3 regions of the Rhodococcus opacus B4 genome follow, and region 1 is predicted to be linked to each of the others. Evidence: riboswitches for the same ligand, from Rfam matches in the RefSeq annotation. Region 1 holds a riboswitch; each other region holds the start of a gene.
The links. A riboswitch is a leader RNA that binds a small molecule or an ion and turns the genes downstream of it on or off. The one in region 1 is predicted to bind thiamine pyrophosphate.

Region 1 (7,246 bases):
GGGTCCGGGCCCCTCGCCGACGTTGTCGGAATTGTCGCCGTCGTAGGCGAGGTAGCCGGCGTTCTCGGAACCGAGCATGTCGAAGTTGAGATACAGCGCGATGTCGTTGCGCTGCTCCTCACTGAGGCTGTCGACGTACGCCTCCGATCCGAGCAGACCCAATTCCTCGGCGCCCCAGAACGCGAAGCGCACGGCGTTGTCGACGTCGGGCGAACCGCCGAGTTGCACGGCCGTTTCGAGGGTCGCGGCGACGCCGGTGCCGTTGTCGTTGATGCCGGGGCCGTCGGGGACGCTGTCGAGGTGCGCGCCGACCATCACGACGTCCTCGGTCGAGCCGGTCTTCGTCTGCGCGATGACGTTGCGCGCGGTGCTCGACTCGGTGGTGGTGTCGAGTGTGAGGGTGACGTCGCCCCCCGCCTGCTCGAGCGCGGCGCCGTCCGCCTTGCTCACCCCGCCGGTGGGGACCTTGCCCGCGTCCGGGTCGCCGAGGGTGCCGCCGCTCATCGGCCCGTCCTCGTTGTTGACGACGATCACCCCTGCGGCCCCGCGCTCGGACGCCACCTGCTGCTTGGCCGCGAACGGGCACACCCCGCGGTTCACGAGGACGATCGCACCCGTCACGTCGAGGCCGTCGTAATCGGTGACCTCGCATCCCGGACTGTCGTCCTTGGGGGCGGGCACCAGGCGGGCGGTGAGCCCCTGCGGACCGGTGGACGGCGAATACGACAGCGCACGGACGTCGAAGTCCCGGTCGCCGGACCGCAGCGCCTCCGTGCGCACGTCGAACTTGTGGAACTCGAATTCCGGGGTCTGGACGTCGAAGCCCTTGTCTTCCAATATCTGTGCGACGTAGTCGACGCTCGCGTCGTAGCCGGCCGTTCCGGCCGCGCGGTTGCCGTCGTTGCTCTCGGCGATGGTCTGCAGTTGCTCGAGGTGCCCCACCACACCACTCTCGGTGACCGAGGCCGCGAGAGCGCTCGCATCGACCGGCGGCGAATCGGGTTCGCTCGTCGACGAGCACCCGGCCAGGACCATCGCACCGGCCACTCCGACTGTGAAAACTCCCCGTAGTCGCATGTCGGGAGCCTAACGCAGAAGCACCTGTGGGCCGGCGCGAATGGATTTCGCACCGGCCCACAGGCTCCCGCCCCACCGTCGCCCTCAGCCAGGCCTCCCGACGATCACCTGGCGGAGGAGCAGGGCGAGAACACTGTATCGGGTGTCAGGCATCGCGCTTGTTGACGACCACCAGTCCGGCCCCGAAGATCACGAAGACGAACACCGCGAAGTACACGAGGCTGCCCCACGGGCCCCAGTGGAATTCGACCCCTTGCGGCGCCCCCAGGAAGTTGTTGGCGTTGAGGAACGGCAGGAACGGCATGATCTTCTGGCCGAACGAGCCGAACAGGTTGAACAGGCTCTCGATCAGCAGCGGCCACAGCAGCAGCAGGGCGATCGCGCCCGCCGACTGGCGCAGCAGGGTGCCGACTCCGACGGCGAGAACCACGCACAGGAACGCGTAGATCGGGACGCCGTAGATCGACCGCCATGCGTCCGCACCGGTCAGTGTGAGGGCCGCTCCCGCCTCGTCGCCCGCCGTCGCCTTCGCGATGGCGTACGCACCGAACGTGAGGACGAACGTCAGCACGGCGCCGAACGCGCCGATCAGGCCTGCCTTCGCGATCAGGACGGACGCCCGGTTCGGGATCGCCTGGAACGTGGTGCGGATGACGCCGAACCGGTATTCGCTGGTCACGGCGAGCGCGGCGAGGATCATCAGCACCAGCACGCCGAAACCGGACACACCGCCCACGGCGTCCGCCATCTGCGGCAGGAACGGATCGAAATCCGGTTGCTTACCGTCCGCGATCTGGTTGTTGAAGGAGTTGATGCTGGCCTTCGCGCTCAGCCCGATGACCGCGGCGAGGCCGAGTCCCAGCACGATGATGATGACCGTGCACCACCACGGCGACCTCGTCGACGTGATCTTGATCCGTTCGGCGTTGAGAACAGCCATTACAGTGCACCCCTCATCACATCTTCGACGCCCTCTGCGTGGTACTGCACGTCGTCTCCGGTCAACTTCATGAAGGCGTCCTCCAGCGATCCGCGCTGAGATGCCAACTCGTGCAGGACGATGCCCTGCGAACCGGCGATCCCGCCGACGACGTCCGTCGACGAATCCACCACGACGAGCGCTTGCTGCCCTTCGGATCCGTCCTCGCGCACGGTGAGTCCGTTGGACGTGAGCGCGCTGCGCAGCGCGTCCAGCTGTGGGCTCCGCACGCGCACCGTCGATTCCGAGGACTTGCTGACGAACTCGGACACGGTGGTGTCGGCGATCAGCCGGCCGCGGCCGATGACCACCAGATGTTCTGCGGTGAGCGCCATCTCGGACAGCAGGTGGCTCGACACCAGCACGGTGCGGCCCTCGGCAGCGAGGCGCTGCATGAACTTCCGGATCCAGACGATGCCCTCCGGGTCGAGCCCGTTCACCGGCTCGTCGAACAGCAGCACCTTCGGGTCGCCGAGCAGCGTGGCGGCCAGGCCGAGGCGCTGGGACATGCCGAGCGAGAAACCGCCGGCCTTCTTCCCCGCCACCTCGGTGAGCCCGACGAGATGCAACACCTCGTCGACCCGGCTCTTCGGCAGCGAGTTGGACGCCGCCATCCACTGCAGATGGGCGCGGGCCGAGCGGTTGGGGTGCACCCACTTCGCGTCGAGCAGGGCCCCCACCGTCCGCAGCGGCTGCACCAGGTCGCTGTACGGCTTGCCGTCGATCAGCGCGCTGCCCGCCGTGGGGCGGTCCAGCCCGAGGATCATGCGCATCGTCGTCGATTTGCCTGCACCGTTCGGGCCGAGGAAGCCGGTGACCATACCCGGCTTCACGTTGAACGTCAGGTTGTCCACCGCCTTCGTCGCACCGAAGGTCTTTGTCAGTCCCCTCACTTCAATCATGATGAGAAGGATGCCGGAACCTGCGGCCGGCGCGCATCGGCCGCAGGTCTACTCCCGACTCGTCCCCTGGTACCGGTCGGACCCCGAACCGGACCCCGACGCGACCCCGAGATCTACGACGACGCCTGCGCCCAGAACCGCTTGGGGATGCGGCCCGCGTGCCGGGCCTCGTACCCCGCCACCACGGCGCCGCGCATCGCCGACGCCATGAGCGCCGGATCCTTCGCCCTGGTCACGGCCGTGGCCAGCAGCACGGCGTCGCAGCCGAGTTCCATCGCGAGCGTCGCGTCGCTGGCGGTCCCGATGCCGGCGTCGAGGATGACCGGTACCCCGGCACCTTCCACGATCATCTCGATGTTGTGCGGGTTCGCGATGCCGAGCCCGGTGCCGATCGGCGAACCCAGCGGCATGACGGCCACGCAGCCGACGTCCTCGAGTCTGCGGGCCAGCACCGGGTCGTCGGTGGTGTAGGGCAGGACGACGAATCCGTCGTCGACCAGTTGCTCGGCGGCGCTGACCAACTCGATGGCGTCGGGCATGAGGGTGCGTTCGTCGGCGATGACCTCGAGCTTCACCCAGTCGGTTTCGAGCGCCTCCCTGGCGAGTTGCGCCGTCAGCACCGCCTCGGCCGCACCGCGACAGCCCGCGGTGTTGGGCAGCGGCGCGATGTCGAGCCGGCGCAACAGGTCCAGCACCCCGGTGCCGCCGGCGGCGTCGACGCGGCGCATCGCGACCGTCGTCAGCTCGGTGCCGGACGCGACGAGCGCCTCTTCGAGCACCGTCAGGTTGGCGGCGCCGCCGGTGCCCATGATCAACCGTGAACCGAACGTGCGGCCCGCGATCGTGAGGCCCTTCTGCACGCCGGAAGTCGCGTCAGCCACCCTGCACCGCCGTGAGGATCTCGATCTCCCAGCCCCGGACCACGAGCTCGTCCCACCGGGCGCGGGGGAACACGGCGCCGTTCACGGCCACCGCGATGCCCTTGGTCGGCAGGTTCAGCGCCTCCAGCAGCCCGGTGACGGTCAGCGGTTCCGTGAACTCGTGATCCTCGCCGTTGACGCTGATGCCGATCGGCACCACTACTTGCTGCTCACTCATCTCTACCTCGCTACTTTCTCGAAACGTCCGGGGTCGGCGGCTTTCGCCTCGACCAGTGCCGAGCCCTCCAACAATGCCACCGTCGCGTCGGCGGTCACCGGGGTGAGCAGGATGCCGTTGCGGCCGTGTCCCGTCGCGACCACGACCCGATCGGACACCCGGCCGATCAGCGGCAGGTTGTCCGGGGTCATCGGACGCAGACCCGCCGCGGTCTCGCGCAGTTCGTACTCGCCGATGGCGGGCATCAGCGCCTCGGCATCCGCGATCAGGTCCCGCACACCGGCCACCGTGACCTGTGTGTCGTTGCCCGATTCGTACTGGGTGGCGCCGACGACGATGCCGTCGGCACGCGGCACCAGGTAGGCGGGCCTGCCGTGGACGCTGCCGCGGATGGTCCGGCCCGGCGCGGGAGTCACCCCGGGACGGGCCCGCAACCGCAGGATCTCGCCCTTCACCGGCCGCACCGGAAGTCCCGCCCACAGGGCCGGTGACGCGATGCCCGCGGTGACGACGATCTGGTCGGTGCCGAGCCCGTCGAGACTGCGCACGGCCTCACCGATCAGCTCCACCCCGGCGTCGACGGCGCACCGCTGCAACGCCTGCAGCAGCAGCCGGTTGTCGACGGCCAGTTCGTCGACGGCCAACAGTCCCAACCGGACTCCGCGACCCAGCATCGGCTCGAGGGCACGGACTTCGGCACGGTTGAGGATCTGCAGATCCCGCCCCTGCGCACCCACCCATTCGGCGATGGTCCGCAGGTCCTCGGCGTCGGCTCCGTCCAGTGCGACGGTGAGCGAACTCTCCGACGTGAACAGGTCGACGCCGGCTCCGGCCTCCAGTTCCTTCCCGAATTCGGGCCACCGGTCGAGCGACGCGCTCCCCAGTTCGAGGACGCTCTCCTCACCGGGCCAGCCCTCCGACAGCGGGGCGAGCATGCCGCCCGCCACCCAGGACGCTCCCGAACCGATCGACGGGTCATACAGCTTCACCGACCAGCCGTTACGGGCTGCGCGCCACGCAATGGACAGGCCGATCACTCCGCCTCCGACGACGGATACCGATCTCGCCATTGAACTCCACCTCACTTCCTGCGCCGGCATGATCCGGGTCAGGTATGACGGTCGGGCTCGGCGTGAGCCCCTCTCAGCCCCACGTTCCCCGGGACTCCCGTGTTGCACTTTCACCGTAGAGGCTACCGTCATGCCGTGACCACCTCGCATCACAGCAACCTCACGGACCGTCGGCGCCGCCTCGGAACAGCACGTTTGTATCTGTGCACCGATGCTCGGCGGGAGAAGGGCGACCTGGCGCAGTTCGCCGAGGCCGCACTGTCCGGCGGCGTCGACATCATCCAACTCCGCGACAAGGGCTCGGCCGGTGAGAAGAAATTCGGCACCATGGACGCCAGGGACGAACTGGCCGCGCTGTCGGTGCTCGCGGCCGCGGCCAGGCGGCACGGGGCGCTGCTCGCCGTCAACGACCGGGCCGACATGGCGCTCGCGGCCGGGGCCGACGTCCTGCACCTCGGCCAGGGCGACCTGCCCGTCCCGTACGCGCGGACCGTGGTGGGTTCGGAGGTACTGATCGGCCGGTCCACCCACAGCCGCGCGCAGGCCAGCCTCGCGGCGATCGAGGACGGCGTCGACTACTTCTGCACCGGACCGGTGTGGGAGACGCCCACCAAGCCCGGACGGACCGCGTCGGGCATCGACCTGGTGCGCTCGACCGCCGACTCCGAGCCGAACCGCCCGTGGTTCGCGATCGGCGGCATCGACGAGTCCCGGGTTCCGGAGATCCTCGCCGCAGGTGCCGACCGCATCGTCGTCGTGCGGGCCATCACCGAGGCCCGCGACCCGCAGGCCGCCGCGCGCTCACTGTCGGCCCTGCTGCAGAAGAACGCGTAGCTACGCCTGCTCGAGCCAGTCGCGCACCGTGGCGGGCGGCAGGACCACGACAGTGGCGGGCAACTGTTCGATCAGGGCGGGGTCGGTGGTGACGACCGCGGTCACGGTGCCCAGCGTGGTGCCGTGACCTGCCGGTTCGGCGAGGCGACCGACCGTGTCCAGCGCCTCGAGCACCTCGATGCGCGGCAGCCACCCGTAGGTGCCGTCCGGCAGGTGCACCGTGCGGGGCAGCGCCCGCGACAGCTGCGCCGGCGCGCCGCTCTCACCCAGCACGTCGTGCCGGTCGAGCAGCAGTCGCACCTCGGTGGTGCGCAGCCCCGGCCACCCCGCTTCGAATCCGGGGTGCAGCGGCAGCCCGGCGACATCGGTTTCCCGCACCCAGCGCAGTTCGGTGCTCTCACCGTTCGCGACGGTGGGCAGCGGGCGCTCGGCGTCGGCGATCACCGTGGTGTAACTCCAGCCGCTCGCGGCCTCCATGGTGACGACCTCGGAGCGGACCCGGATGGCCGCGCTCTCGATGCCGGCTTCCTCGTGCGCCTCGCGTACCGCGGCGTGGGTCGTGGTCTCGTGGCTGTCCCGGGCACCGCCGGGCAGCGCCCACGTCCCGCCCTGGTGGCTCCAGGCCGCACGGTGCTGGAGCAGCACGGCCGGCGTCTCGTCCGGGAGCGGCGCACGCAGCAACAACCCGGCTGCACCGTGCTTGCCCCAATGACGACTGCCGTCCGGCCCGGTCGCCCAGCCGTCACCGTCACCACGCATCGACTACCCCTGTCCGACCTGATGGGTCTCCCTGCAGTTCCCTCACACTAACGGTTTCTGCCGGAAGTGCCCGATATCCCCAGTCACCGACTCCTGCTTATATGCTCCCCACAAGGTGCGGCCGTGACACGGGAGGGGTGCGACGTGGTTCTGCGTGAAGCGCCGTCGATCGAACCCCACAGCAGCCGCGCCCTGTCTGCGGTCGCGGACGAGGATGTCGCCCCCGCCGTCGCACGTCGTAAGGAATTTCGCGCGTTTCTGGGGTCGACACCCGCCAAGCTCACCGCCCTCGGCGCGCTCCTGGTGCTGCTCACCCTGACCGCCGGATTCGTGGCCGCATCGACCGTGAACAGCAGGGAAGCCACCCTCGACAGCGTCCTCGCCGAGACCGAACCGCTGTCGTTCTCGGCGCAGAACCTCTACAGCGCGCTGTCGGTGGCCGACGCCGCGGCCACGACGGCGTTCATCTCCGGCGGTCTCGAACCCCCCGAACTCCGGGACACGTACGCGCAGGCGATCGGCACCGC
Region 2 (7,246 bases), 3.4 Mb from region 1:
CTCCGACAGCGGCGGCAGCGCGGGGACGGGTGCGTCCAGTTCCCATGCGCTGCAGTCCTGCTGGACGAACATCGACAATTGCGCCAGCGACTGTTCGACCGGAAGGAGCGCGTCGAGTTCCGCCTTCTTCCGGTGCGCCTCCTCGGTGGTCGAGCCCACGTAGGTGACGAGACCGGGCATCACGGTCACCGCGTCGGCGTCGCGGCCCGCAGCGCGGATGCGCCGCTTCACGTCGCCGTAGTAGCTCTGCGCGGCCGTGAGGTCGTAGGCGACGGCATAGATGCCCTCGGCGCACCGGGCGGCCAGGTCGCGGCCCTGATCGGACGCGCCCGCCTGGAACAGCACCGGACGCCCCTGCGGCGAGTGCGGCACGGTCAGCGGACCGTCGACGAGGAAGTGCTTGCCCCGGTGCGCGATCGGATGCACCTTGGCCGGATCCGCGAAGATGCCGTCCCGGTCGAGCACGAGCGCGTCGGGCTCCCACGAATCCCACAGCGCGAGCGCCACGTCGACGAACTCGGCGGCGCGCGAGTAGCGGTCGTCGTGCGGCGGCATCTCCTCGAGACCGTGATTGCGCGCCTCGGCGTCGAACATCGACGTCACCACGTTCCAGCCGACGCGGCCGCCGCTGATGTGGTCGAGCGACGCCAGCATCCGCGCGGCGTGGAACGGGGTGTAGAACGTGGTGGACACGGTCGTCACGAGTCCGACCCGCTCGGTCGCCCGCGCCATCGCCGACAGCGCGGTGAGCGGTTCGAGGAACCACATGCCCCCGGACGCGGGGTCGCGCACCGAGTGCCCGTCGGCGAAGAACACCGCGTCGAGACAACCCCGCTCCGCGGTCTGCGCGAGTTCCTCGTAGTAGGCGATGTCGCCGAGCCGCTCCACCTGTGAGGCGGGGTGCCGCCACGCGGCGCCGTGGTGCCCGCAGCCGTACAGGAATGCGTTGAAATGCAGTTGCCTGCCGTCGCTCATGTCAGTCCTTGACCAGTCCGCCGTCGACGACGAGGTTCTGGCCGGTCACCGAACGCGACCACGGCGACGCGAAGAACAGCACTGCGTCCGCGAACTCGTCCGGGGTGGTGACCCGCTGCAGTGGAGTGCTCGCGGCGATGAGGTCGAACACCTCGTCGGGGGTGGCGGCGCTCGCGTCGGTGGTGCGGAGCAGTCCGCCCGAGACCATGTTGACGGTGATGCCGTCGGGCCCGAGGTCGGCGGCGAGGGTACGGGTCAGCGACAACGCGGCGGCCTTGGCGGCGGTGTAGTCGTGGTACGGGACGACGGGGTTCTGGAACAGGTTGGTGCCGATGTTCACGATGCGGCCGAACCCGAGCGCGCGCATGCCCGGCAACGCGGCCTGCGTGGTGTTCAGGGTCGCCTGCACGCTGCCGCGCAGTTGCGAGTCGAATGCCTCCCACGTGATGACGTCCGCCTTGTCGCGTGCGTCGCCGTTGAAGGAGAAGTCGGCGAGGGCGTTGTTGATCACGGTGGTCACCGGCGATCCGAAGTGCTCTTCCGCGGCGGCGAACAGCGCTGCCACCTGCGCGGCGTCGGTGACGTCGGCTTGTAGCGCGACCGCGCGGTCCGCGCCCAGGGATGCCGCGAGTTCCTCCGCCGCATCCCGGCTGTTGCGGTAGTTCACGACCACCCGCGCGTGCTGCGCCGCGAACGAACGCACGATGGCGGAACCGAGACCCCGGCCACCGCCGGTCACCAGGACGATCTGCTTGTCGAGCTGCATTGCTGTCACCTTCCGTTCGGTCGGCGACGAGACATCGGATGAGCGCATACGGCCGTCTCCGCGACATCCCTTCGCCGGCATTACCCAGTTCAGGTTCGACGGGTGTCTTCTCAGCCGCCCGGATCTTCGCCGGGCAGCACCCCGTGTCACTGGCCAACAGTGTAAGGCCAATCACCGCCAACGCCTTCTAGGTTGTGCACAATCTAGTTGTGTGCAACCATTCAAGGGTGACCGACAACCTCGCCCTCGACCGCCAGGTGTGCTTCGCGCTGTACTCGGCGTCCCGGGCGATGACGGCGAGATACCGGTCGATGCTCGACTCGCTGGGAGTGACCTACCCGCAGTACCTCGTGCTGCTGGTGCTCTGGGAACAGGACGGTCGCGGGGTGCGTGAGATCTGCGAAGCCCTCGATCTCGACACCGGCACCCTGTCCCCACTGCTCAAGCGGCTCGACGCGCTGGGCCTGGTCGAACGCCGGCGCGACTCGGCGGACGAACGCCGGGTCGGAATCCACCTCACCGAGAAGGGCGCGAGCCTCCGCGCCGCCGCGGAGGGCATCCCCACCGAACTCGCCCGCTCGACGGGAATGGCCGTCGACGAACTCGTCGCCCTGCGCGACACCCTGTCGCGACTCACCGAATCGCTCCACAGTTTCGACACCCCTACAGGAGAGAAGTAACCATGAAGATCATTTACACCGCAGAAGCCCTCGCGACCGGGGAAGGCCGCAACGGCCACGCCCGCACGTCGGACGGCCGGCTCGACCTGAACCTCGCCATCCCCACCGAGATGGGCGGGTCCGGCGACGGCACCAACCCCGAGCAGCTGTTCGCCGCCGGATACGCGGCCTGCTTCCACTCCGCACTCCAGCTTGTTGCCCGTCAGGCCGGGGCGAACGTCGCCGACTCGGCCGTCGGCGCCCGCGTCGGGATCGGTTCCACGGACGGCGGCGGATTCGGTCTCGCGGTCACCCTCGAGGTCTCGCTCCCCCACCTGCCGCGCGCGGAGGCGCTCGAACTGACGGAGAAGGCGCACCAGGTGTGCCCGTATTCCAACGCCACCCGCGGCAACATCGACGTCACCCTCGAGGTCACCGAAGACTGAGACACCGGCACGGGCGTCGGGTCACCCGAATTTGTACTCGACGCCCGTCAGGTTCTCCGACAGCGACCACAGCGCCTTCGCGGTCTGCTCGTCCCGCGACTTCTTGTTGGAGCCCACCACCTTCGGGTGGCCACGCTGCTCGAACAGGCCGTCCGGCCCGATGTAACTTCCGCCGATCACGTCGGGGGCGGTGGCCGCGAACAACATCGGCAGCGCCCCCATCTCCGCCGACTGCGCGAAGATCCGGTTGCCGACGGCCATCAGAGTGTCCTGCACCGATTCGGTGTGCGCCTGCAGATTGGTCGACGCGTAGCCGGGGTGCGCGGCCACCGCTTTGACGGAAGACCCGGCTGCGGCCAGCCTGCGCTGCAATTCGTACGTGAACAACAGATTCGCGAGTTTCGACTGGCCGTACGCGCTCCAGCGGTTGTACTTGCGGTGTTCCCAGTTGAGATCGTCGAGATGGATCGTTCCCGCCTGGTGTGCCGCGCTCGACATCGTGGCGACCCGATCGGTGATCTTGCCGAGCAGCAGTCCGGTCAACGCGAAGTGCCCGAGATGATTTGTGCCGATCTGCATTTCGAACCCGTCCGCGGTCTTGCGCTGCGGAACCGCCATCACCCCGGCATTATTCACGAGCACGTCGACGGAATCGACACCGGCGGCGAACTCGCGCACCGACGCGAGGTCGGACAGGTCGAGTCGGCGCACCTCGGCATTGTCACCGATCGACTTTGCGACCACCTCACCCTTGTGGGTGTTGCGGCAGGCCAGCACGACGTGGGCTCCTGCCTTGCCGAGGGCCCGCGCAGCCACCTCCCCCAGACCACTGTTGGCGCCCGTGACGACGAATGTGCGGCCGCGCTGATCGACGATGTCCGAAGCTGTCCACTTGGTCATGCCGTCAACCCTACGGATCCCGGGACGCGGCGTGAACCCGTCACCACGCCTGCGCCCCGACCAGCGGCAGATTGAGGAAACTCGGCCGGTCCGGCGACAGCGCCACGTGCTGCGGCTTCAGCTGACTGTCGGCCAGAATCGGTCCGAGCGGCAGATACCGGGGAATGCTGCCCGCATACACGTCGACGCGCAACCGATGCCCCGGCGCGAGGACCGCGTCGGTGGGCACGAAGTTGATGTCGACCGGCGTCACCTCACCCGGAACCAGCGGCTGACGCGCGGCCACCGTCAGGTAGTGGTGCGGTTGGGTGTAGTCGCCGTTCGACGACCTGGTGCTCTTCGAATCGTCCACCGCCCGCATCGAAGCGGTGAGCGCGCCGTTGGTGAGCGGGGTCGACGTGCCGTCCGGTGCGACGTCGTTCAGCGTCACCGCCCAGAATCCGTCCGGCGCGTCGAGCACGGTTTCGAGGTGCAGGTTGACCGGACCCGACAGTTCCGTCGGCCGCGCGACGGGAGCACTGGTGAATGTCAGGCCCTCCGCCTCGTTGAAGCGGGAGTCCTTGCTGCACACCGATCCGAAGACGACGGCCGCGCCCGCGGTGCCCTGCGTTCCGTCGCGGGAGCAGAGCCCGCGGAGACCGGGCGCGACCGAGAGCCGCGCGCTGTCGCCGGGTTTCGCCGGCACCAGGCTGCCGTCGTGGGCGGCGTGCCCGGCGGTGCCGCTGGAGGCACCCGACAGGTACATCCGCTGATAGTCGACGCCGGCCCGCGGGAACTGGTCGGTGGTGGTCCAGCCGTTGCCCTGCTGGTACAGCGTGACCGGGCCGTACTCGTCGATGCCGTTGTCGATGCCCCTCAGCCACTTGTCGAACCATGCGCGTTCGAGGACGTCGAGTCGCGGCGGCGCGCCCGGCTCGCCGAAGCCCCCACCGAACGAGACGTGGTAGGCGTCGCTCATGATCAGCTGCTTCTCACCGGCGGGCAGCGGAATGTCGTTGTAGACCCGCGGCTCGCTGTTCGCGAAAATGTCGTGCCAGGCGCCGTACAGCATGGTCGGCACGTCGATGTTCCCCGCCTGCGCCTTCCGTTCCTCGTAGAACTGGCCGTCCTGCGCCACCCGAAGGGTGCCCGGGTCGAGGTCGCCGATCTTCGACGCCGTCATCGCCTCGATCAGTGCGGGGAACAGCGTCAGCGGATCCCGCAACCGATCCTGCAGCCACCGCTCGTCGAAATTTCCCTGGGCGAGGGCCTGGACGTCGGGTACGAATTTGAGCCCGTTGACCAGCGACAGCCACAGCGGCATGAAGCCCACCCCCAGACCGCCGCCGGTTCCGACGATGTCGCGGAGCAGGTCGTTGCCCGGCTCGGTCGGGAAGATCGCCTTCAGCGCCGGCGGCCGATGCCCCGCGGCCTGCAGCGAGTTGATGCCCGAATAGGACACCCCCGCCATCCCGACCGTGCCGTCGGACCATCCCTGCCTGCTCATCCAGTCGATGATCTCGACGGAGTCCTGCTGCTCGAGCGGGCCGAGCGCCTGCCATTCCCCCTGCGAGAAGCCGGTGCCGCGCGCATCGACCACCACCTGGGTGTATCCGTTCCGGACGAGGTCGCGGTTGACGCCGAAGACGCGCATGCCGCCGCCGGTGAGTACCTTCGCCACTTCCCCGACGCCGTCGAACGGTGTTCCGGCGAGATCGAAGGAGTTCACCAGGTCGACGACCGTGTGCTCGAGCCCCGGTACCGCGAGCACGGAATCGACGAGGTTGCCGACCAATTTCGTGTACGGCGTGACGTTGAGAACGGACGGCATCCGGGTGTCGATCGGCGTGCCCGACACGTCCGCGGGCCGATAGACGTTGGCCTTCAACACCGTTCCGTCGCTCATGGTGATGGGAACGTCCCAGTCGATCGCGATCACCGGGTACTCGGGCGGGGCATCGACCGCGGCGTTCCACTGCGCGCCCGCCGCTCCTCCCGTCGGATCAGCCGACGCCGTCAGCGCCGGAGCGACAGCGAGACCCACCGCCATCGCAAGAACAACTGCCACCGCACCCGGACGAAACGCCCATCGACGCACGATCACCACGACCCCCGTGAAAATCCTCCGGTGACGCGCCTCAGCGGCCATCAGGGTGGCCCGCGTCACAAACTTACCGGATAGTAACCATGAGTCCTCCCGCGGTCAACGACGGGTTTCGGCGCCCTTTCGACTACCGTGGCGAACGTGCCCGACGCCCCACTTCCCGTCCGCGACGGCCTCAACCCGACGCGGCTGAGGATGCCGGACACCGGCCCGTGGCCCACCGTGCTCGGGTACCTCGTCGCACGTTTTCCGCACGACGAGACCCGCCTCCGCGAGAAGGTCGCCACGGCCGAAGTCGTCGACGAGCGCGGGCAGCCGATCACCGAGTCGACGCCGTTCGCACCCCGCAGATTCGTGTACCTGTACCGGGATCCGCCGGTCGAGAAGCGGGTGCCGTTCGAGATCGAGATCCTCCACCGCGACGAGAACCTCCTCGTCGTGGACAAACCCCATTTCCTGGCCAGCACGCCGCGCGGCGCGTACGTCGCCGAGTCGGCGCTGGTGCGGTTGCGCCGAGACCTCGACCTCCCGGAGCTGACACCCGCGCACCGGCTCGACCGGTTGACCGCCGGGGTGCTCATCTTCACGGTTCGGCGTGAGGTCCGCCGCGACTACCAGTCGCTGTTCGATCAGCGCCGGGTGACCAAGGAGTACGAGGCCGTCGCCCGCTACGACCCCGATCTCCTGCTGCCCGCCACGGTCCGCAGTCGGATCGTCAAGGAACGCGGGGTCCTGAAGGCGTACGAGGTGGACGGGCCCGCCAACAGCGAGAGCCGGATCGAACTGCTCGAGGTCCACGGCGCCGCGGCCCGGTACCGGCTGCTGCCGCACACCGGCAAGACACACCAGTTGCGGGTGCACATGAGTTCTCTCGGCATCCCGATCCACGGCGACAACTTCTATCCCGATTTCTACGACGTTGCCGCCGACGACTATTCGACGCCGCTGCGGCTGCTGGCGCGGTCCGTCGAGTTCGCCGATCCCTGCTCGGGCGTCACCCGACGCTTCGCGAGCGTCCGGAGCCTCGACTGGCCGCTGTGACCTCGGCTTCTTTCGCCCGGCCCGCTCAGCCGGAAAGATGGTGTCATGAGTACCGCGACGTCCGTCTCCGAAGTGGAACGCAAGTACGAAGCGACATCCGAGCAGCAACTCCCGGCGCTGTCGGGGCTCCCCGGAGTAGACGGTGAGCCGCGACGCGACACCGTCCAGCTGTCCGCCCTGTATTACGACACCGGCGAACTGCTGCTGCTCCGCGCCGGAATCACGCTCCGCCGCCGAGAGGGCGGCGACGACGCCGGCTGGCATCTGAAGATCCCGGCGGGCGCGGACGAGCGGACCGAGCTGCAGCTGGCGCCCGACGCCGAGCTTCCCGAGACGGAGGTGCCGCGCGAGTTCGCGGAACTGCTCACGGCCTTCA
Region 3 (7,246 bases), 650 kb from region 1:
TGATCACGGCGGTCACGAGCACGGCCGCCAGCACGAGGTCGGTGCGGAAGGAGTTCTTCTGCGTGGCCATGTAGATGCCGAGACCGGAGGTGGCCCCGACGTATTCGGCGAACACGGCACCCACGACGGCGTAGGTGATGCCGATCCGCAGGGCGGTGAAGAACCGGGGGATCGCCGACGGCAGCCGCACGTAGCGGAATTCCTGCCACCGTGAGGCGCCCATGCTGCGCAGCAGCGCGCCCGCCTCCCGGTCTGCGGCGGCGAACCCCTCGATCAGGCCGATCGTCATCGGGAAGAACGTGGCGAGGGCGATCACGAGAACTTTCGGCAGCAGACCGAATCCGAACCAGATGATCATCAGCGGCGCGATCGCGATGATCGGCAGCGTCTGCGACACGACGAACAGCGGGACGAACGCGCGGCGCAGCCACGGCGAGAAGTCGACGAGCACGGCGAGGGCCCACGCGCAGAGCAGGGACACGGCGAACCCGATCAGCGTCACCTGCAGTGTCGCGGAGGCGTGACCGGAGATGGCGTCCCGGGCCCGCCACCCCTGCTGGATCACCCGCAGCGGCGACGGCAGCACCTGCGGCCGGATGCCGCTGACCGTCACGTACACCTGCCACGCGACGACGAGCAGTGCCACGACCACGACCGCGGGCAGCACCCGCCGCAGCAGCGGGGACGTGCCCGGGGCCGGGGTCCGGAGGGTCGGGTCAGGGCTGAGCGAGGTACTCATTGGTGAAATACGTCGACCAGTCGGGTTCCGTGGTCAGCGGTGCCCCGTCGGGGCCGGTGAGCAGGCCGTGCTGGAACAGGAAACCGGAGTACCCCGCCCACTGCTCGGCCGTCTGTGTCCCGACCTTTCCGGAAGCGTCCTTCATGTACTCGGAGGACAGCATCTGCTGGCTCTCGCGCACGAGGGACTCGTCCGTGAAGGCGCCGGGATTGGCGTCGATCAACATCTGCGCGGCCTCGTCCGGCCGGTCGGCAGCGAACTGGTAGCCGCGCTGCAGGGCCTGGACGAACTTGCGGGCCTGCTCGGGGTGGTCGGCCATCCACTGCTCGTTGCCCTCGATGACGAGCGCGTACGCGTCCGGGAATCCGAAGTCGGTGTAGTGGAAGTAGCGCATCGGGGTGCCCCGGTGCTCGGCCTCGATGCCCTCCCAGCCGAAGAACGACACGGTGAAGTCGGCGGTGCCGGAGTACACGGCCTCGTAGGCCGACGTGCCGAGCGTGACGGTGGTGAATTCGCCCTTGCCGCCGTCGTTCCGGATGATCTGCTTCAGCGTCTCCTCGCCGTCCGGGTCCGCGAAACCGGCGTAGATCTTGCCGTCGAGATCCCGGGGGCGGGTGATGTCGGCGCGATCCGCCTTCACCGCGATGCCCGTCGCCCAGTGCTGCAGCGGGGCCATGACCGACGTGGTCTGGGCGCCCGCGGCCTTCGAGAACGTCGCGGAACTCTGGAAGCTCACGCCGAACTCGGCGTTACCGGCGTCGACGAGGGTGTCGGGCGAGGTGTCGTTGTACGGCAGCACCTGCACGTCCAGTCCGGCGTCTTCGAACCAGCCCTCCTGCTGGGCGACGAACAGACCGGTGTGGTTGGTGTTCGGCGTCCAGTCGAGCGCGAACCGGATGGTGTCGTCGGACTGCGAGTCGCCGGCGCAGCCGGTGAGCACCGACAGGGCGGAGACGACGATGACGGCTGCGGTGGCAGCGCGCCTGGTACGGGAGAAAAGTGTCACGACGCGGGCCATTCCTGCTTGTTGAGTGCGGTGTCCCAGAACATGAGTTCGTAGCGGCTGGCGATCGTGAACGCCTCCACCATCGCCTCGCGCTGGGCATCGGACGCGGCCTCCGCGGCGGCGTCCACGAGTTCGCGGGCCGTCGCGACGGCGGCGTGGAACTCCTCCGCGTCGTACGTGGTGACCCACTGTGCGTACGGGTGCGACGGGTCGGCGGACAGCACCTCCCGGGCGCTCGCCGCGAGCCGGCGTCCCACGTCCGCGTAGATCCAGAAGCACGGCAGCACCGCGGCGGCGGACACCGCGTACGGCTCGGTGGCGGCGACCGCCGTCAGGTAGGAGATGTACCCGAGGCAGGCCTGCGAATGCTGCGGCTCGACGCCCGACTCCGGAAGTCGTCCGCTGGTCAGCAGATTCTGGTGCAGCGTCGCCTCGACCGTGGCGGCCCCGGCCGCCGAACCGGCCCAGAAGCCGGCCTCGACGGGACCCGGGGCGTGCGCGGCGACCAGGGACAGGGCCTTCGCGTACCCGGTCAGGTACAGGAAATCCTGCTCGATGTACGTGCGGAACACGTCCAGCGGCAGCGTCCCGTCGCCGAGGCGGCGCAGGAACTCGAGTTCGTCGATCGCCTCACGCAGCACCTTGGTCCGGTCCCACAAGTGGTCCGTGAATCGGGCGTGCTGGCCTGCGCCCGCAGCACCTTGGACAGAGCTATTCACAACGTTGACATCCCTTCGTCAGCATTACCTGAGCAGGTTCCCGGGTGTGTTCTCAGCCCCGCCCGTGCGGAGCACCCCGTGTCAGAACAAGCCGACCCTAGCACCGGCCGTGCGGTGGACGGAAAGGCCCCGGGTGGGTGGACGCGCTCAGCCGGCGAGGAACGCGGCCGCACCCGGCGGGAGGGCTGCGGTGCCACGCCGGTAGATCTCGGCCGGCCGGCCGGTCCCGACGACGGCCATGTCGCCGGTGTGCTCGAGGGCGGGCATCAGGTGCCGGCGGAACGAGTCCTTCGGGAGGGGGCGGCCGAACACCACCTCGTAGACCCGGCGGAGTTCGAGCACCGTGAAGCTGTCGCCGGCCAGACCCGACGGGTCGACGGACCGCGCGTACCGCTCGCGCAGGTCGGCGACGGCGAGGGTGACGACGTCCGCGTGGTCGAACGCGAGGTCCTGCGTCACCCGGTCGCCGTCGACGGGGATCAGCACGGCGTCGCGGGGGAGCGCCGTGCGCGGCAGCGCCGCGCCGTGCGTCATCGACAGCACCCACCCGCGGTCGTCGCGGGCAGGGTCGTCGAACATCGCCAGCTGGTGGAACTCGGCGCCCGCCAGGCCCGCCTTGATCCGCAGGCACCGCTCGGCGGCGTCCCGCAGCCGCTCGCCTTCGTGGAGGAAGGTGCCCGGAAGCGCGAGCCGGCCCGAACGGTGCGGAACCACAAGCACTTTCAGATCGGAACCGTCGACGGTGAGGACGGCGACGTCCACCGCCACGGACGGCCGCGGGTAGTCGAGGAGGCTCTTGCCCTCGGGATCGGTCGATGCGGCCACGGAGGAGATGTTAGCGCACGGTTGATCTATCCCGCGTTCGAACGGTCCTGCCTGCGCATCGTTGGTAGTTTGGCGAGAGATTCCCGTACGCGCTGCGTGAGGAGATTCGGCCGTGGATGTCGAGAAGTCAGGCGACACACTCGTCGTCCGCGCCCGGGACGGCGACGTGCGCGGCTACCCCGAAGGCGACGTCTACGCGTGGAAGGGCATCCCGTTCGCCGCCGCCCCCGTCGGCGATCTGCGGTTCCGGGCGCCGGTCCCGCCCGCACCGTGGGACGGCGTCCGCGACTGCGTCGACTTCGGCCCGATGGCCCCGCAGGGTCACGGCACCGCCGTCCCGATCGACGCCGGACTCGAGATGGACGAGGACTGCTTGTCGGTCAACGTGTGGGCCCCCCGGCCCGACGGCACCCTGCGGCCGGTCATGGTGTGGATCCACGGCGGCGCCTACTGCCTGGGAACCGCAGCCCAGGGCATCTACAACGGGCGGATCCTGTCCACTCTCGGGGACGTCGTGCTCGTCTCGTTCAACTACCGGGTGGGGGCGCTCGGGTTCCTCGACCTGTCGTCGTTCTCGACGCCGGAGCGGGTGTTCGAGACCAACTGCGGTTTGCGTGACCAGGTCGCGGCCCTCGAATGGGTGCGCGAGAACATCGAGTCGTTCGGCGGTGACCCGGACGAGGTGACGGTGTTCGGGGAGTCGTCGGGGGCCGGGTCGATCACCACGCTGATGACCGTTCCGAGCGCGGACGGGTTGTTCCACCGGGCGATCGCCCAGAGCCCGCCCGCCACGTCGGTGTACGGCAGCGAGCGGGCGGCCACCGTCGCGAAGCAGTTCCTCGACATCCTCGAGGTGGAACCCGGGCGGATCGACACGCTTGCGCACCTGCCGTACCGCACGGTGATCGAGGCCAGCGACACGCTCGTCAACGAGGTGCCGACCAAGATCCCGGGCACACTCGCCATGGCGCCCGTGGTGGACCGCGACTTCCTGCCCCGCTACCCGGTGGCCGCGTTCCAGAAGGGCTACTCCCACCGCATCCCCCTCATCATCGGTTCCAACAAGGACGAGTCGTCGATCTTCAAATTCATGAAATCGCCTCTGCTGCCGGTAACTTCGGATTCGGTACAGGAGATGCTGCGGGCGATCGCGACCGATCACCCGGAACTGCCCGCGGCCCGCCTCGCCGACATCCTGTCGGCGTACCCGGACCGCGGGAAACCGAAGGGCGCACTCGCGATGTCCCGCGACGCCGCGTTCCGGATGCCCGCCCTGTGGGTGGCCGACGCCCACAGCAGGCACTCGCCGACGTGGATGTACCGGTTCGACCAGGCCACGCCGATGCTCAAGGCCGCACGCATCGGCGCCGGGCACGCCACCGAACTCCCGTACGTCTTCGGCAATTTCGACACGCTCAACATCGACCCGACGTTCTGGCTCGGCGGCCGGAAGACGGCACTCGAGGTGTCGGGCCGGATCCAGCGCCGGTGGCTGGCGTTCGCGCGGCACGGTGTCCCCGCCGCCCTGGACGGGTCCAAGCACTGGGCTCCCTACGACGAGGAGGACCGCTCCACGTTGCTGATCGACGGCGCGGACACCCTTGTCAAGGACCCGGACCACGAGATGCGGGTCGCCTGGGGCAACGACGTCATGGGCTTCAACTGACCGGCACCTTTTCGTCCAGTTCCTTCAGCACGGGCAGCCCGAAGCACGCCAGCCCGATGATCAGGACCGGGATCGCGAGCACGAAGAACGCCGGCTGGATTCCCCACGTGTCGAGGATGGGACCGGCCAGCAGGTAGCCCAGCGGGCCCGCCGCATACGCGGTGGACGTCATGACCCCGGTGACCCGGCCGCGCATGTGCTCCGGACTGCGAGTCTGCATGGCGTAGTTGGCGATCGGGCCGACCGGACCGAACACCAGACCCTGCAGGAGGGCCAGCGCCAGGATCGCCCACAGCGGCGGCAGGAACGCCATCGCGACCATCGCCGCGCCCAGCACCGTCACCGCCACCACCATCAGCATCCGGCGCGACACGAACGGTGCGAGTGGTCCGTACGCGAGGGCGCCCACCACACCGCCGATGCTGAGCGCCATCAGGACCGAGCCCAGTTGCGCAGGTTTGTCGAGTTCGGTGAAGTACACCGGGAACACCACCGACTCGACCGGCATGTACAGCGCGACGACCGCCATGTCCACGAGGGCGATCGTGCGCAGGAGCCGGTTGTGCCACACGAACTTCAATCCCTCGAGCGTGCCGTGCCAGATGGACGTCGGACGGGTGGCGGTGTCCGGCCTGCCGGCGTTCTCGAGGCGCAGGAACGCGATCGTCGCGACGGACAGCACGAACCCGGCGGCGGCGACCCACAACGTGTTCACCGCACCCACGGTGGCGATGAGGACGCCGCCGATGCCCGGCCCGACGAGATACGCCACGTTGTAGTTGGCCTCGTAGAGGCTGTTCATCCGGTCGAGTGACCACCCCGCGGACTTCGTGGCGGCGGGCAGCATCGACTCCCTGGCCGCGATTCCGGCCGGGTCGAACGCGGCGCCGATCGCGGCGAGGACGGCGATCACCGTGACGGTCAGCCCCGTCGTGTTCGCGATCACCGGGATGGCCGCCACGGACAGGGCGGACAGGCAGTCGGAGATCAGGGACGTGCGGCGTCGGCCGAACAGGTCGACGAACGTGCCCGCGAACAGGCTCGACAGCAGCAGCGGGAGGGTGGCCGCGCCCGCGACGATCGCGGCGTCCGACGCGCGACCGGTCTGCTCGAGCACCAGCCACGGCAACACGACGATGACGATGCCGTTGCCCGTGGAGGAGAACAGGGTCGCGACGTTCAGGAGGATCAGGGGCCCCAACCGACGAGTCACAGCCGTCTCGGTGGCGGTCACGGCAAGGGTCCTCTGGTCGGCTCGGTGGGTGGTCCCTCGACGCTAACAGCGAGGTCGCGGCCACCGCGAGCGAATTTTCGGCCGCTACTGGTTGCGCTGCAGGGTCAACTCGGCGAGCGTGCGCGCGCCGTCGCACGGGTCGCCCGTCCCCGACCGCTGCTGCACCCACCACGTGATGACACCGGAGTAGGCGGCGGTGATCCCGCACGTCGCCGCATCACCCGGCCGCCGGGCGCCGAACGCCGACGTGCCCGCGATCGACGTGGTCTCCACCTGATAGCCCAGTTGGTCCGCCACCGCCCGCTCCCGCTGCAACGAGTTGTTCTCGAACCAGCCGAACGTGACGTCGATCGATCCGGCGGCGGACGACACCGTCCACATGCACACCGCACCGTAGAAGTACTGGTCGATTCCTGCCCCGTGCAGTGTCTCCGCGATCTTGTCGTTGGGGACGGCGTCGCATTCACGCAGGAGCTTGTCGAACTGCGGCGAGCCGCCGTCGTCGGCGGAGGCGGCGCCCTCGGGCAGGGCAGTGCCCGTGACGGACGAGCCGCAGCCGGCCAGCACCATCACCGACGCCACCGCCGCGGCGAGTCGCCGGCGGCCGCTCACTTGGCCTTCTCCAGGGTCAGCCGGCCGAGCGCGGTCGGGGCCTCGCACGGATCGGAGGGTGCGCTGCCGGTTCCGTAGCGGACCAGCCAGTGCACGAAATCGGAACCCGTGCCGAGCGCGACCTCGCAGAACCCGACGTTCTGCGAGGAGAATCCGCGATGCCCCGCGATCTCGAGGTCGTGAACCTCGTGACCGATGCCCTTGGCCACCGACCGCTCCCGGTCGATGGGGCTGCCGCGGTACCAGGTGAACATCACGTACCGCTCGCCGCCGTCCGCTTCCCACCGGCACTTGATGCCGTTCCGCGAGACCGGGGTGAGCCCGGCGATCCCCGCCCGCTCGTACACCTCGGCGTCGGTCAGCGAGCCGCATTCCCCCACGAACGCACCGGGCTGCGCGGGCACCGAGGTGGTCGTCGCGGCTGCCGGATCGGTGTCGGAACCGC

Region 2: another riboswitch for thiamine pyrophosphate. It lies ahead of ROP_RS24710 (3-oxoacyl-ACP reductase); the one in region 1 lies ahead of thiO (glycine oxidase ThiO).
Region 3: another riboswitch for thiamine pyrophosphate. It lies ahead of ROP_RS06445 (TenA family protein); the one in region 1 lies ahead of thiO (glycine oxidase ThiO).

Annotation. Positions count from the first base shown of each region.
Region 1 covers NC_012522.1:2,014,943-2,022,188, forward strand. The annotation lists gene ROP_RS09450 (M20/M25/M40 family metallo-hydrolase) at 1-1,077, opposite strand, end outside; gene ROP_RS09455 (ABC transporter permease) at 1,223-2,017, opposite strand; gene ROP_RS09460 (ABC transporter ATP-binding protein) at 2,017-2,958, opposite strand; gene ROP_RS09465 (thiazole synthase) at 3,072-3,839, opposite strand; gene thiS (sulfur carrier protein ThiS) at 3,832-4,056, opposite strand; gene thiO (glycine oxidase ThiO) at 4,059-5,126, opposite strand; TPP riboswitch at 5,123-5,237, opposite strand; gene thiE (thiamine phosphate synthase) at 5,262-5,960, shown strand; gene ROP_RS09485 (NUDIX hydrolase) at 5,961-6,719, opposite strand; gene ROP_RS09490 (hypothetical protein) at 6,843-7,246, shown strand, end outside.
Region 2 covers NC_012522.1:5,367,944-5,375,189, reverse strand. The annotation lists gene ROP_RS24715 (LLM class flavin-dependent oxidoreductase) at 1-975, opposite strand, end outside; gene ROP_RS24710 (3-oxoacyl-ACP reductase) at 977-1,741, opposite strand; TPP riboswitch at 1,791-1,895, opposite strand; gene ROP_RS24705 (MarR family winged helix-turn-helix transcriptional regulator) at 1,969-2,421, shown strand; gene ROP_RS24700 (organic hydroperoxide resistance protein) at 2,424-2,846, shown strand; gene ROP_RS24695 (oxidoreductase) at 2,868-3,746, opposite strand; gene ROP_RS24690 (CocE/NonD family hydrolase) at 3,787-5,775, opposite strand; gene ROP_RS24685 (pseudouridine synthase) at 5,971-6,870, shown strand; gene ROP_RS24680 (CYTH and CHAD domain-containing protein) at 6,916-7,246, shown strand, end outside.
Region 3 covers NC_012522.1:1,369,678-1,376,923, reverse strand. The annotation lists gene ROP_RS06455 (ABC transporter permease) at 1-739, opposite strand, end outside; gene ROP_RS06450 (ABC transporter substrate-binding protein) at 717-1,757, opposite strand; gene ROP_RS06445 (TenA family protein) at 1,742-2,464, opposite strand; TPP riboswitch at 2,458-2,553, opposite strand; gene ROP_RS06440 (NUDIX hydrolase) at 2,612-3,289, opposite strand; gene ROP_RS06435 (carboxylesterase/lipase family protein) at 3,402-4,955, shown strand; gene ROP_RS06430 (MFS transporter) at 4,948-6,189, opposite strand; gene ROP_RS06425 (DUF3558 domain-containing protein) at 6,274-6,801, opposite strand; gene ROP_RS06420 (DUF3558 domain-containing protein) at 6,798-7,246, opposite strand, start outside.